DNA from 3 places in the Bacillus sp. FG16 genome. Region 2 is predicted to be linked to each of the others. Evidence: riboswitches for the same ligand, from Rfam matches in the RefSeq annotation. Region 2 holds a riboswitch; each other region holds the start of a gene.

Region 1 (5,043 bases), on a different contig from region 2:
GCAATTATATATTTATACAATTACATGATTGTTTACCATCATTCTTTAGGCTATTTCTTAAAAATAAGCGTTACGCAACGATTCATGATATTCTTTTCTATTGGTGCGATGATGAACAACGAATGAGCTTAGAGAAAAAATATAATTTGAGCTTTATTTATGAAAAATATGCTTGTGGATAAACAATATTTTCGATATGAAAAATTAATATAAATTAAAAAGGATCTCCGGTTTATGTGAGATCCTTTTTTGTTAGTAAAACAAGGAGAAAGTGATTAAGACAAGAAACAACATTCCATATAGGAGAAGTTGTGCGGTGTAACTTCCTTGTATACCAAAAAAAGTATTAGCTTTTTCATACAAATTCAATATGTATTTTATTGGAGTATCTTTGAAAGATTGGTACACAGTGTCTCCTCTTTCTAAGCTTCTTGTTTTTGTTTTTGGTTATAAGGGACATTAATATATCTAGCTACAAATAACAAAACAGCCATAAAGAATATTGGAAATACAGTAGATAAATAAAAGCCATTACTAATTATATTTGTTATGAGAGCACTCAAAAGAAAAATAGCATTATAAATATGGGCAATTTTTTGTTTTAGTTGTACTTGAAATGATTCCATCATAATTTCTAATGCAACAAAAGCAATAATAATAGATAAAAATACAATGTTTGTATTGTAAATGATTAAACAACAGATTAAACCTAAAAAGGCTACGTATTCAATTATAAGAGGTATATTGCGTGGCATACAATTTACCTAACTAAATATGGCAGTGGATTTACTGCATTTGTTTTTTCAAAATTCCATTCTCCATTATGTAATTCAAAATGAAGATGTTGCCCGTATGAATGACCTGTGTTTCCCATATGACCTACTAATTGTCCAGTTTGTACTTGATCACCAGTTTGTACAGTGCGATCCTTCATATGGGCATAAACAGTTGTATATAATTTCCCATTGATTTGATGCGCAATGAACACAACATTTCCATAGCTAGCTGAATAATAAGATTTCACAACTTTACCTGCAGCAGCAGCTTGGATAGAGACGTTCCCTGGAGCGGCAATATCTATACCATAATGCATTTGTTCCCAGCGTATATCAAAGGTTGAGCTAATTCTTCCTTGAGCAGGGAATTTGAAAGCAGCTGGAATAGATGAAGGTTGCTCTGTTTTAGCTTGTGGTTGATTTTGTACTACATAGTGTTTTGCTACATATCCGTATCCTGTGCCAAAACGAATTTTATACCAAGTTCCTACAGTTTCTACTACTTGTACTTGTGTACCGTTTTGTAATGAACCGAGTAGAGCGCTACTTGTACTAGTGTTGCTACGTACATTCAGATTAGGTGTTGCAACAGTATATTTTGTATTATTTTGAACGGTGATTCCTTTTACTAAGGGCTGTGAACCATTAGAAACGAATGCTTTTTGTACGTAACCTGTTTGGCCATTGTGTGATATTTTATACCATTCGCCTTGATCTTCTTGAACGGTAATGAACTTGCCATTTGGTAATACATCTAAAATGGAAGATTCTAAATTAGGTTCAGAGCGAACGTTTAATGCATTAGCATTGACGATGTATTGATCATTAGATTGAAGTTTGTTTTTTAGTAAAATAGCATCTTTTTGTACATAACCTACTTTATTATGAACAGATACTTTATACCAACCATTAGTTGTTTCAAGGATGTTCACTTTTGTATTAAAGCGAATTGTATCAATTGATGTGCTTTTTACGTTATCTTTTGTATGTAATGCTACTTGATCGACTTTGACATACCCAGTTTTAATATTAGATAATTGTTCAGCGTTTGCTTTTTGTACATTTGTTTCACCCATAGAAGGAAGTAAAGAAGCAATCGCTACAGTAGTTGCTGTTAAAGCAGTAGCTTTCATATTCATGGAATAGAGACCTCCTCTAGTTGTATAGTTGTAATTTTATTATAGTATAAAGATATAATATAGTGGGTGTATTCACATAAATGTAATATGAAATCAATATAAAAATAAATTTTTTGAGGATAATGATTCCTTTTTATACAATTAATTGGGGTTTTATTTTCTAAAATAGAATGTATGTATTTTATAACTTCAATATTTTGTTGATAATTAAGAAAATTAAAACAGTTGATGATGTCTTATTAGGGTGTTATACTGACAGTGATAATTTTATAGTTTGCTAGGAGAGCTGGTGTTGCCAGCTGAGAGTAGGCCGTAAGCCTTTGATCCTTTTTATTACCTGATCTAGATTATGCTAGCGTAGGGAAGCAATTCGGACACTAACAATGAGTCCCCGTTTCTTTGCGTATAGAAACGGGGCTTTTTTATTTGAAAATTTCATATTGAAACCACTAGGGGTGCTTGATTTGCTGAGAGAGGAATAATCCTTAACCCTTATAACACCTGATCTAGGTAATACTAGCGAAGGGAAGTGGAACATCGAATAAATGTATAATTTTATTTGCTGTAACCACTTCTTATATATAGAAGTGGTTTTTTATTTAGATACATATATTGAAAGGGGATAGAGAAATGAAATTTTGCGATAGATTATTAGAAACTGTGCAACCAGTTTGGGAGATGAGTCATAATCATCCGTTTGTAGTGGGTATGGGAGATGGCACGTTAGAAAAAGATAAATTCCAGTATTATATTATTCAAGATTATTTATATCTGCTAGATTATGCAAAGTTATATGCGATTGGTGTTGTAAAAGCAACGAATCCACAAGTAATGGGAAAGTTCGCTGAACAAATTGATGGAATATTAAATGGCGAAATGACAATCCATAAACAATATGCAAAAAGACTTGGAATTTCTATAGAGGAGATAGAGTCTGCGAAACCATCTGCTAAAAATTTAGCTTATACAAATTACATGATGTCTGTATCTCAAAATGGCACACTTGCGGAATTAATAGCAGCGCTTCTTCCTTGTATGTGGAGCTACTGGGAAATTGGAAAGCGTTTAAATGATATTCCTGGAGCAAGAGATCATGAGTTTTTTGGTGAGTGGATTCAAGGATATAGTTCGGAAGAATACGGTAATCTTTGTATTTGGTTAATAGATTTATTAAATGAAATGGCAGTTGGAAAGTCTGAGAAAGAACTAGATAGATTAGAGGAGATTTTCTTATATTCCAGTCGATTTGAATATTTATTCTGGGATATGTCCTATCGTAAGGAGATGTGGGGATTTGAGGAGCAAGAACATACTACAGTTTCATAATGTTTCTTTTCATTACGATGAGAAACCAATCATCCATGAATTAAATGCTTCTATACATGAGAAAGAGTTTGTCAGTATTATCGGACCGAGTGGATGTGGGAAAAGTACTTTATTTCGCCTTATTACAGGCCTAGAGAAGGTAAGTACTGGACAGATAGAACTGACAGAAACAAAGCACCATCCTGTAGGGTATATGCCGCAAAAAGATATGCTTTTGCCGTGGAGAACAATTATTGAGAATGCCGCCTTGCCGCTAGAGTGCCAAGGTGTACAGAAGAAAGAAGCACAAGTAAAGGCAAAGGAACTGTTATATAAATTTGGTTTACAAGGATATGAGACAAAACATCCGAAAGATTTATCTGGTGGTATGAGGCAACGCGTATCTTTTATCCGAACTTTATTAACGGGCGGGGAGATATTGTTATTAGATGAACCGTTTAGCGCGTTAGATGCTTTAACGAAGGCCTCTTTACAAGAATGGTTGTTTGAACAATGGCAAGAGTGGGAAAAAACAATTTTATTCATTACTCATGATGTTGAAGAAGCGTTATTTCTTTCGAACCGAGTTTTAGTAGTGGAACAGCAGCCGATAACGACTTTGACTGAGCGGATTGTACCGCTTGATCATAACAGAACACGAAAAGATTTATATAAACCGGAAGTGTTAGCGCTGAAAGATGAGCTTCTTAGTATGTTACAAAGGCAGGTACTTGTGTGATGAACCGATTGAAAGAATTAGTTCCTGCTATTACACTTTCTAGTATTTTACTTGCTGTGTGGGAAATAGGAGCAAGAATTGTAGATGAGATGTATATTTTACCGTCACCGTCTGCGATTGTAATGAAGATATGGAAACTAAAAGACATATTATTTACGGTTCATTTACCTGCAACGTTATACGTCGTTTTAATAGGTGTTGTGATTTCTATCGTATTAGGTGTAGGGCTAGCGATGTTAATGAATGCGAGTACATGGATGGAAAGAGCATTTTATCCATTATTAGTTGCTTCACAAACGATTCCGATTACTGCGCTTGCTCCGTTATTTGTTTTATGGTTTGGATACACAATCTGGAGTAAGGTTGTTGTCACAGTTTTAATTACGTTTTTCCCGATTGCGGTCAATACATATGATGGACTGCGTAGTACGAAAAAAGAATGGGAGGAGCTCTTAGTTACATATGGAGCAACGAAAAGAGATATTTTTCTTAAACTAAAGTTGCCGTCTGCTCTTCCTTATTTTTTCTCAGCTTTAAAAATTGCAGTTCCGCTTAGTGTTATCGGAGCAGCAATTGGAGAATGGCTCGGTGCACAAGCTGGACTTGGATATTTCAGTAAGAGAATGATGACGCAGTTAGATGGAGCTGGCGTATTTGCACCCATTGTATTGTTATCATTATTAGCTATTTTCTTCGTCGTACTTATTTCCATATTAGAAAAGAAATTCATTAGTTGGAGGAAGCATTCATGAAATTTTTAAAGCGCATCTTTGTGTTTACATTATTAATTGCAATGATTGCAGGATGTTCGAGTAATTCAGCATCAGACAAAAGTAAAAAAGAGAAAGAAATAACAGTCATGTTAGATTGGTATCCAAATGCGGTACATAGCTTTATTTATGCAGCAATTGAAAAAGGATACTTTAAAGAAGAAGGTGTAAAGGTAAATATTAAATTCCCTTCTAATCCGACTGATCCATTAACATTGGCAGCAGCAGGGAAGGTGACAGTTGGCTTGTATTATCAGCCAGATGTTGTTATGGCAAGAGCAAATGAGCAAATTCCAGTGAAATCAATTGGGGCT
Region 2 (5,043 bases):
ACAATGGCCAGAAACCTACAAAAGATGTAATTGAAAGTATTAACAATGCTGCGAAGGGCGGATCAGCTCAATTAACAGATGTATTATCGACGTATGATTCAGAAATTGTACCTAATTTCAATACAGCAATTGCTCGTACAAAAGAGATGTCGAAAAATACAACTCAAATTTTAAATGATGCAGACAAAAAGCTTCCAGATGTTAAAAAATTACTAGAAGATTCATCAAAAGGCTTAGTAGACGGTAGAAAGAAATTAGTAGACATTAAAGCTGAAATGCCGGAGACTGAGAAAAAGATTAAAGGCTTAGCAAATAAAATTCGTGATTTTGAATCTGAAGAAGATATAAAAGACATCATACGCTTATTGAAAAACGATGTTGAAAAGCAAAGTGATTACTTTGCGAATCCAGTAAATTTAAAAGAGAATAAATTATTTGCGATGCCGAACTACGGTTCAGCGATGTCACCATTCTATACAGTGCTTGCACTATGGGTAGGCGCATTATTAATGGTTTCATTATTAACGGTAGAAGTGCATGAAGAGGGCGCGAATTATAAGAGCCATGAAATTTACTTCGGACGTTTATTAACATTCTTAACGATAGGTCTTTCACAAGCGTTTATCGTATCGATGGGAGATATATTCTTACTCGGTACGTACGTAGTCGATAAGTTCTGGTTTGTATTATTTAGTTTATTTATTGGTGGAGTCTTCGTTTGTATCGTATACTCACTCGTTTCTATTTTCGGAAACGTTGGGAAATCGATGGCGATCATTTTACTTGTATTGCAAGTAGCAGGGTCGGGCGGAACATTCCCAATTCAAATGACACCGAAATTCTTCCAAGCAATTTATCCGTTCTTACCGTTCACATACGCAATTAGTGCAATTCGTGAAACGGTTGGCGGAATGCTTTGGGATATCGTAATAAGAGACTTACTTGTGTTAAGTGTTTTCGTAGTAGTTATGATCGTTGCTGCGTTATTACTGAAAACACCAATTAACAAATCAAGTGAAAAATTTGTTGAGAATGCAAAAGGAAGTAAAATTATTCATTAAGAAAAAGGTTCCTACCGAGAGCGGTAGGAACCTTTTTGTTTAATCGAACTTTAATTTTTTTAATGCGTCTGCGAACGGGTTGTTTAATGGTTCTTCTTCTTTTTTCTGTTGTTTCATATATTTTTGAACGTCACGTTTATCAGCTTTGTTTCCAGATTCTTTTTTACGTCGCTCTTGGAATGTTGATAATTTCTCGCGATAGCCACATTTACATGCAAAGATTTGACCTGCACCTTCACCACGTAATTCTAATTTCTTCTTACATTGCGGACAGCGAGCGTTTGTTGTACGAGATACATTTTTACGATGACCACATTCACGATCTTGGCATACGAGCATTTTTCCCTTTTTGCCGTTTACTTCTAGCATTGGTTTGCCGCAGTCTGGACAAGACTTCGTTGAAATGTTGTCATGTTTATATTTTTTATCACTCGATTTAATTTCAGAAACAATTTCTTTCGTATAGTTCTTCATTTCCGAAATGAATACTTCTTTCTTGAGTTTTCCTTTTGCAATTGCCTCAAGTTTTTGTTCCCACTCACCAGTTAGTGTAGGTGATTTTAATTCTTCTGGTACTAAATCAAGTAATTGACGACCTTTTGATGTAATGTGAATATCTTTACCACGTTTTTCAATTAAGAAAGAGTTGAAAAGTTTGTCGATAATATCTGCACGTGTCGCTACAGTACCTAATCCACCAGTTGACTTTAACGTATCAGCAAGTTGTTTATTTTGAGTATCCATATATTTTGTAGGATTCTCCATTGCTGAAAGTAAAGTTGCTTCATTAAAGCGTGCAGGTGCTTTCGTTTGACCTGATGTTTGCATAATTAACTTTACAGTTAATGTATCGCCCTTTTCAATGCGAGGTAGAAGCTGCTCCTTTACGTCATCAGTTACATCATCGTCTTCAAATCGATTTTCGTATACTTCCTTCCAACCAGCATGTAAAATTGTTTTTCCGCGTGCAATGAACGTTTCACTACCAACTTTAGTACGTAATGTTAGTTGCTCGTATTCGAATGCTGGGAATAAAACAGCTAAGAAACGTTTTACAACTAAATCATAAATTTTGCGTTCTTTATCTGTGAATGCTGAGAAGTTAACGTATCCTTCTGTTGGAATAATCGCATGATGATCGCTTACTTTACTATCATCAACAAATGATTTGTTAGGTTTGATAGGCTTTTGTAATACTTTATGTGCGAAGGGACGGTATTCTCCAACACCACATGCTTTTAGACGTTCTGGAAGTGTTCCAACGATATCAGATGAAATGTAGCGTGAATCTGTACGAGGGTACGTTAGCACTTTATGCTGTTCATACAATTTCTGCATAATATTTAATGTTTCTTTGGCAGAGTAACCGAACTTTTTATTTGCATCACGTTGCAATTCAGTTAAATCGTAAAGACCAGGAGAGAATGATTTCTTCTGTTTCTTATCAATTTCCACAACAGTAGCATTTTGTTTATCTAAACTTTTTACAATACCATCAATTTTTTCTTTATTAAAACTACGGCTATTGCCATTTGTATCTTGCCAAGTAAGTTTGAGTTTCTCCATTGTTTGAGCTTCGATGCCGTAGTAAGTTTGTGCTTTGAAGTTCTTTATTTCATCCTCACGACTAGCGATCATAGCAACAGTAGGAGTTTGCACACGGCCGCAATTTAACTGGGCATTAAAGCGAGTTGTTAAAGCGCGAGTTGCATTAAGACCGATATACCAGTCAGCTTCTGAACGTGCAACTGCTGAAGCGTATAAATTGTCATAGGCTTTACCTGGTTTTAAATTTGCAAAACCATCTTTAATTGCTTTATCGGTTACAGAAGAAATCCATAAACGTTTGATTGGTTTATTTAGCTTAACTTTATCGATAATCCAGCGTGCGACTAATTCCCCTTCACGTCCAGCGTCTGTTGCTACAATAATTTCATTTACATCTTTTCTAAGTAGCTGACTTTTTACAGCATTAAATTGTTTACCAGTTTGTTTAATAACCGTTAATTTCAAACGCTCCGGTAGCATCGGTAAATCTTCTAAATTCCACTGTTTATATTTCACATCATAGCTTTCTGGATCTGCTAATGTAACGAGATGACCTAAAGCCCAAGTTACAATATATTTACTACCCTCAAGATAGCCGTTTCCTTTTTTATCACACTTCAGTACACGAGCAATATCTCGTGCAACGGAAGGTTTTTCAGCGATTACAACGCTTTTTGACATATTAAAAACATCCTTTCAAATTTCCATAAGTTAAATATAGCATACATCTTCTTGAGATTCAGTTTCGCTCCATATTTGAGCTGTTTTTAATGGAATGAACAAAACCCCCACTGATTAAAGTTTCACTTTATCCCGCATTAACGGGCAGTAAGATCCCCACCTCAAAATTCAACGAAAGCAAATAAGTTAGGTGGGGGAACAACTGCCCGTAAAAGCCTTCACTTTATCAGTTGCTCCTATATTAAATAGAAAAGTAAAGAACTTGTTATTTTACTAGAATAAGAGTAGACTTTGAAGTAGATGAATAAGAAACACATGGGAGTTTGTGGATACAAACTGAGAGGATGACTACTAGTCCGTCATTGACCATTTGAACCTGTTGGATAATGCCAGCGTAGGGAGAGTGTAAAAGCACATGTTCAGGCACTTTGCGTACGCGCAAAGTGTCTTTTTGTGTATCTCCCATCATTATAGTTAGGAGATGAAAAGGATGAATATGAAAGAAATTAGTAAAGTAGTGGATTTGGTGAGAGAATCTAATCCGTTAGTTCATAATATTACAAATGTTGTTGTAACAAATTTTACTGCTAACGGTTTGTTGGCACTTGGGGCATCGCCTGTAATGGCGTATGCAAAAGAGGAAGTAGCAGAAATGGCTAGCATTGCTGGAGCGTTAGTATTAAATATGGGGACACTTCGTCCTGAGGAAGTAGAAGCGATGTTACTCGCTGGTAAATCAGCAAATGTGAACAATGTGCCAGTACTATTTGATCCAGTTGGTGCAGGAGCAACTTCGTATCGAACAGAAGTTGCGAGACATATTCCGGCTGAAATCGATTTAGCAATTATCCGCGGAAATGCGGCTGAAATAGCAAACGTTATTAATGAGAAATGGGAAATTAAAGGGGTAGACGCTGGTACTGGAAATGGAAATGTTGTAAGTATTGCAAGGCAGGCAGCAGATGAACTAAATACAGTTGCGGTCATTACTGGAAAAGAAGATGTTGTTACAGATGGAGAGCGAACTGTTCTTATTCGAAATGGTCATCCTATTTTAACAAAAGTTACGGGAACAGGGTGTTTACTAACTTCGGTAATAGGAGCATTTGTAGCAGTTGAAAAAGATTATGTAAAAGCAGCAGTAGCCGCATTAACGTTTTATGGTGTAGCTGCAGAACTGGCAGCTGCTAAAACAGTAGAAAAAGGGCCAGGTAGTTTCCAAATTGAATTTTTAAATCAATTAGCGAATACAACTTCAGCTGATATGGAGAAGTATGGGAAGATTGAGGAGTTAGAGTAAGGGGGATGAAACACATGATGCGCATTGAAACAAAGAAAATGTCTAACCTATTACAAGTGTATTTTATTATGGGAAGCAATAACTGCACGAAGGATCCTTTAACTGTATTGAAAGAAGCGTTAGATGGTGGAGTGACACTTTTTCAATTTCGTGAAAAGGGGGAAGGTTCTTTAATTGGAGAGGATAGAGTGCGTTTTGCAAAAGAATTGCAGACTCTTTGTAAGGAATATAGTGTTCCTTTCATTGTAAATGATGATGTAGAATTAGCCATTGAATTAGATGCAGATGGTGTTCATGTAGGACAAGATGATGAAGGAATTACATCTGTTCGTGAAAAAATGGGAGATAAAATTATCGGTGTATCTGCTCATACAATTGAAGAAGCACGCTTTGCAATCGAACATGGAGCAGATTATTTAGGCGTTGGACCTATTTTCCCAACGAGTACGAAAA
Region 3 (5,043 bases), on a different contig from region 2:
CTCAGAAGAACAAGTTCAACAAATTACAGATAAAAACAAAAAAGAAGTGAAAGAAAAAGACTTCTATAAAATGAAAATGACAACATTAGATGGTAAAAAAGTTCTTGTAATGGATAAGAAAACTGGTGAAGAACTAATGAAAAAAGAGTTACTTAGCAAAGTTGATGAAAAAGACAACACGAAGCCACTTGATAAATTACCAGCTGTAACAACAGAACAAGGTGTATTATTTGCAAAAGAGAAAGTAGAAAATGCTACACTTGATGGAGCGAAATTAAAATATGAAGGCAACACAATTATCGGAAGTGGACGTGCATATACAGATATGTATGCGATTGTCGATGACGCAACTTACAGCAATGTAAAAGGTGATGAAAAATCTGTAGGTGTATTAAAATTTGATAAAGACCCGAGTAAAGAATTCCCTGGTTACAAAGGCGTAGAAGCTTCTCAACTTGTAAAAATTAAAAAGTAAAAAGTAAAACAAAAAAGCTTTGCGAAATTCGCAAAGCTTTTTTCTATTTATTATGAGCAATTTGCTCCATATCCGGGCTACAAGTTTGCGACTGACATGACTTATTTAAAGAACATGCCGCGCATTTTCCTTTTTTACTTCTCTTTACAAAATTAACTAACGTATATGCTGCATAACCAAAAATGATAGCTCCAATTATAATATTGACCATCATCACAATACATCTCCTTCTAGAATCCGAGTAGGGATCCAACTTGGTATATAATGAGCGTTAATACATAAGCAACTACGAGTGGATACACGACTGAGAAAATCGTCCATTTCGCTGATCCTGTTTCACGTTTAATAACAGCTACGGTCGCTAAACACGGAACATATAATAAAATAAAGAACATAAATGCATAAGCTGATAATGCTGTATAATGTGCTCCCATTACATTTCCAAGCACATCTTCTTTAACCGCATAAATAATTGCCATTGTAGAAACGACAACTTCTTTCGCTAAAAATCCTGTTAAAAGGGATGCCGCAGCTTGCCACGTTCCAAAGCCGAGCGGTGCAAATAATGGTGCGATAAATCCACCAATCATCGCTAAGTAGCTATCTCCCATATCAACGCCAAATCCTGATGGACCTGCATAATTTAATAACCAAATAACAACCGAACCACCAAAGATGAATGTACCAGCTTTACGAACAAATCCCTTTCCTTTCTCCCACGTGCTCAGCCATAACGTTTTCGCTTGTGGCACACGATAAGGCGGTAGTTCAATAACAAAAATAGATTTTTCCGCTTTTAAAATCGTAAGAGACATAATTTTTGTAACTAATAACGCAAGAACAATCCCTGCAACATATAAAGAAAATACAACAGTCGCCTGACTATGCGGGAAGAATACGCCCGCAAATAATGCATATACAGGTAATCGTGCTGAACAAGACATAAACGGTGTTACTAAAATTGTAAGTAAGCGCTCTTTCTCCTGTTCAATCGTTCTCGCTGCCATAATACCTGGAACGTTACATCCAAAACCGATAATCATCGGAATAAAAGCTTTTCCGTTTAAGCCGAAAAACTCCATAATTCTATCCATAACAACTGCAATTCGCGCCATATATCCTGAGTCTTCTAATAATGAAATGAAAAAGAATAGTGCAAAGATTTGTGGTACGAATACTAATACAGCACCAACACCGGCAATAATACCTTCTGTAACGAGTGCTTGAATAAAATCAGAAGCTCCAATACTTGTAAGTCCAGCCGTCACCCAATCCGTAAGCTGACCACCAAAAAACTCATCTAACATATCCGATAAAGGTGTACCAATCCACGTAAACGTAACCTGAAAAATAAAAAACATAACTGCTAAAAAGATTGGAAGTCCTAAAATTTTATGTGTAATTAATCTATCAATTTTTTCTGAAAAAGGAATTTTTCCTTCTTTCTCATGCTTCATAACATTTGTTTTTAACTTTTCAATATACGCTTCACGAGTTTTGTAAATGTGCTCTTCTAACGTACAATCAAGTTTTCCTTCTAAGCGAGATCGAATGGCTATGAGTTCCTTATAAATTGGTAATGCTTTCATTTCTTTTTCTACTACTTCGTTATTACTTAAAAATTGAAGAGCTAACCATCTCGGATGCTCGTAATTCACTGTCTCTAAAAGAGCAATTACTTCTCCAATTCCTTCATCCATTTGTACACCATATGAAATAAGGAATGGCTTTTTCTCTTTTTTGTCATTTTCTTTAAGAGTCGTAAGTAGTTCTTCACAACCTTTTCCACTTCTTGCAACGACAGGAACGACTGTTACACCTAATAGTTCTGATAATCGTTTTACATCAATGACAATTCCTCTTTGCTTCGCCACATCAACCATATTTAAACCAATTGAGACCGGCTTACCAAATTCAAGTAATTGCAACGTTAAATGCATATTTCTCTCAAATTGCGAAGAATCTACGATATTTAACATATGATTAAATTCTTCTGTTAATAGAAAGTTTGTTACAACACCTTCATCACGTGAAACTGGATTTAAATCATACACACCTGGTAAATCAATTAATGTTCCTTGTCTATCTTTTAATTTACCAACCTTTTTTTCTACTGTTACACCGCTCCAGTTTCCTACGTATTCATAAGAACCAGTAAGTGCATTAAATAATGATGTCTTCCCTGTATTCGGATTCCCTAGCAAAGCTACCTTATTCACGCTAATTCCACCTTTATCATTTTCGCGTCACAATGACGAATACTAATTAACTGTCCACGACACTCCAATGTACAAGGACCTTTGAACATCGCTTTCTGTTTCAAGCGAAGTTCGCTTCCTTCCGCAAGACCGAAAGCAGCTAGTCTACGCTTTAATAGCTGATCTAAAGACTGAATACTTTTTACTAACACTTTCTCTCCAATTTTAATATCTACTAAGCTCATAACCTTCCCCCTCAGAAGAGAATGATAATTATTTTCAAAAAAATTATACCACACCCAATTTCTCTTGTACTATACCCTTTTGCTTCATATTTATTAACATTTCGCTACAATTCTATTTCAATTATTGTCATACAGCATTTGTTTGCCATTCTCATCCATTTCGCTTACAATAAACAATAGCAAATAAAGAATCTCGTTATCACTGGGGGAGCCATGCCGCTGAGAGGGAACACTTCGTTCCGACCCTTCGAACCTGTTAGTTAATGCTAACGCAGGGATTGTGCAAACGTCCGAAATACATACCTCATTTTTATTTACGTATTTCGTATCCTCCTATGATATCTATTCTTTTTTGTACAACTTGGATTTAGGGGGAGACAACATGCGTAACACCAATTTACAAGCGATGATCGAATCTGCTATTCTTGCAGCCTTCGCCTTGGTCATCGATATTTTACCACTTTCAATCAAAATATCAGCAACAGGCGGTTCCATTTCATTTGCTATGATTCCTATTTTTATTATCGCATACCGCTGGGGCTTCAAAATGGCTTTCTTAGGAGGCTTAATTTGGGGATTATTACAAATTGTCGTAGGCGATGCCATTATCGTCACACCAATTCAAGTACTAATTGAATACTTCGTTGCTTTCGCATTCATTGGATTTGCTGGGTTATTCTATCGTCCAATTCAAAAAGCACTTTTAACTTCCAATAATAATAGCGAAGAGCAATCAAATTTAGGTAGCCGTAAAGACAAACCTTCATCAAAACAAAACCAAGGAAAGAAAGTAATTGGATACATTATCGTCGCTACTTTTATCGGTAGTCTAGCTCGTTACTTCTGTCACTTTATCGCTGGTATCATTTTCTGGGGACAATATGCACCAAAAGGCCAGTCGGCTTTCCTATATTCTTTAATATTTAACGGTAGTACAATGATTGGTTCCTATATTCTATGTACCGTTTTACTTATATTTTTATTTATCACTTCACCACGCTTATTCAAAAGCATCAGTGCTTATCAAATGAATACACAAAAAAAGGGCGCTTAATGAGCGCTCTTTTTTCATATCGTAATATTAATTAAAAATACAATAAATGCGCAAAAGAAAATAAATACCATTATACTTAGCCAATTGCTATGCACGGTTCATCGACTCCTTACATAACCTCATATTCTAAACAAATTATACTGATTAAAAATAAAGATTAGGTAAAGATAATATGAAAATAATTTAAAAAAACGTAGATCATATTTTCTACGCTTTTTTCGGTAAATAGAAATAAAATAACACACCATCTTCTGTATTTCCTGCCCCATATTCAGCATCATGTAGTTCTAAAATATTCTTTGAAATGGCAAGCCCAAGCCCCGTCCCACCTTGTGAACGCTGACGAGCTGTATCCACTCGATAAAAACGATCCCAAATTTTATCTAATTGTTCTTCTTCAATGTGAGTACCTTTATTTTCAATGCACACTTTTATACGATCCTTCTCATCTATTGTAGAAATAATAATATCTTCTTTATTTGGTGTATAACGTATGGCATTCGTAATGAAATTCACGATGACTTGTTCAATCCGGCCTTGATTTGCAATCACTTCAAATGAACATATATTTTTATGAATACGAAGCTCTTTTTTCTCTATTTCCACAGATAGATGTTCACATATGTCTTCAATTACTGTATCAATATAAAACGAAGCCTTTTTCATTTTATATGTACCAGATTCAAATTTAGCTAACTCAAGCATATCCAAAATTAACGTATCCATTTTGTCTACTTCTCTCTCCATCGCCTGAAAATAATAATCCTTTTTATGCTCAGCTACCCCGTCTTTTAAAATAGAAATACAGCTTTTCATAATACTTAGCGGTGTTTTTAATTCATGTGAAACACCAGAAATGAATTCTTTTCGCGTCTTTTCTAACTTTCTTTCCTTTTCAATATCTTCTTCTAACTGCCCAATATGCGAATGGAGTTTATTTGATAGCACATTAATATTTTTCGATAAATCTCCAATTTCATCTTTTGAAGTAATCGGTATTTTTTCTGTAAAATCTAATTGTGCTATTTTCTTCGTCGTATCATTTATTTTTAATAACGGTTTTGCAATTTG

What was found. A riboswitch is a leader RNA that binds a small molecule or an ion and turns the genes downstream of it on or off. The one in region 2 is predicted to bind thiamine pyrophosphate.
Region 1: linked by a shared signal. The riboswitch ahead of tenA (thiaminase II) and the one ahead of thiM (hydroxyethylthiazole kinase) in region 2 are both predicted to bind thiamine pyrophosphate.
Region 3: linked by a shared signal. The riboswitch ahead of ACODS7_RS15705 (energy-coupled thiamine transporter ThiT) and the one ahead of thiM (hydroxyethylthiazole kinase) in region 2 are both predicted to bind thiamine pyrophosphate.

The regions. Positions count from the first base shown of each region.
Region 1 covers NZ_JBMDKC010000076.1:1,894-6,936, forward strand. The annotation lists gene ACODS7_RS22895 (DUF3965 domain-containing protein) at 1-182, shown strand, start outside; gene ACODS7_RS22900 (hypothetical protein) at 423-755, opposite strand; gene ACODS7_RS22905 (SH3 domain-containing protein) at 761-1,915, opposite strand; TPP riboswitch at 2,185-2,296, shown strand; TPP riboswitch at 2,357-2,460, shown strand; gene tenA (thiaminase II) at 2,546-3,241, shown strand; gene ACODS7_RS22915 (ABC transporter ATP-binding protein) at 3,210-3,959, shown strand; gene ACODS7_RS22920 (ABC transporter permease) at 3,959-4,711, shown strand; gene ACODS7_RS22925 (ABC transporter substrate-binding protein) at 4,708-5,043, shown strand, end outside.
Region 2 covers NZ_JBMDKC010000047.1:24,570-29,612, forward strand. The annotation lists gene ACODS7_RS17755 (YhgE/Pip domain-containing protein) at 1-1,061, shown strand, start outside; gene topB (DNA topoisomerase III) at 1,101-3,290, opposite strand; TPP riboswitch at 3,596-3,708, shown strand; gene thiM (hydroxyethylthiazole kinase) at 3,781-4,590, shown strand; gene thiE (thiamine phosphate synthase) at 4,605-5,043, shown strand, end outside.
Region 3 covers NZ_JBMDKC010000039.1:10,728-15,770, reverse strand. The annotation lists gene ACODS7_RS15725 (lipoprotein BA_5634 family protein) at 1-475, shown strand, start outside; gene ACODS7_RS15720 (FeoB-associated Cys-rich membrane protein) at 519-689, opposite strand; gene feoB (ferrous iron transport protein B) at 706-2,694, opposite strand; gene ACODS7_RS15710 (FeoA family protein) at 2,691-2,918, opposite strand; TPP riboswitch at 3,113-3,214, shown strand; gene ACODS7_RS15705 (energy-coupled thiamine transporter ThiT) at 3,301-3,972, shown strand; gene ACODS7_RS15700 (sensor histidine kinase) at 4,180-5,043, opposite strand, start outside.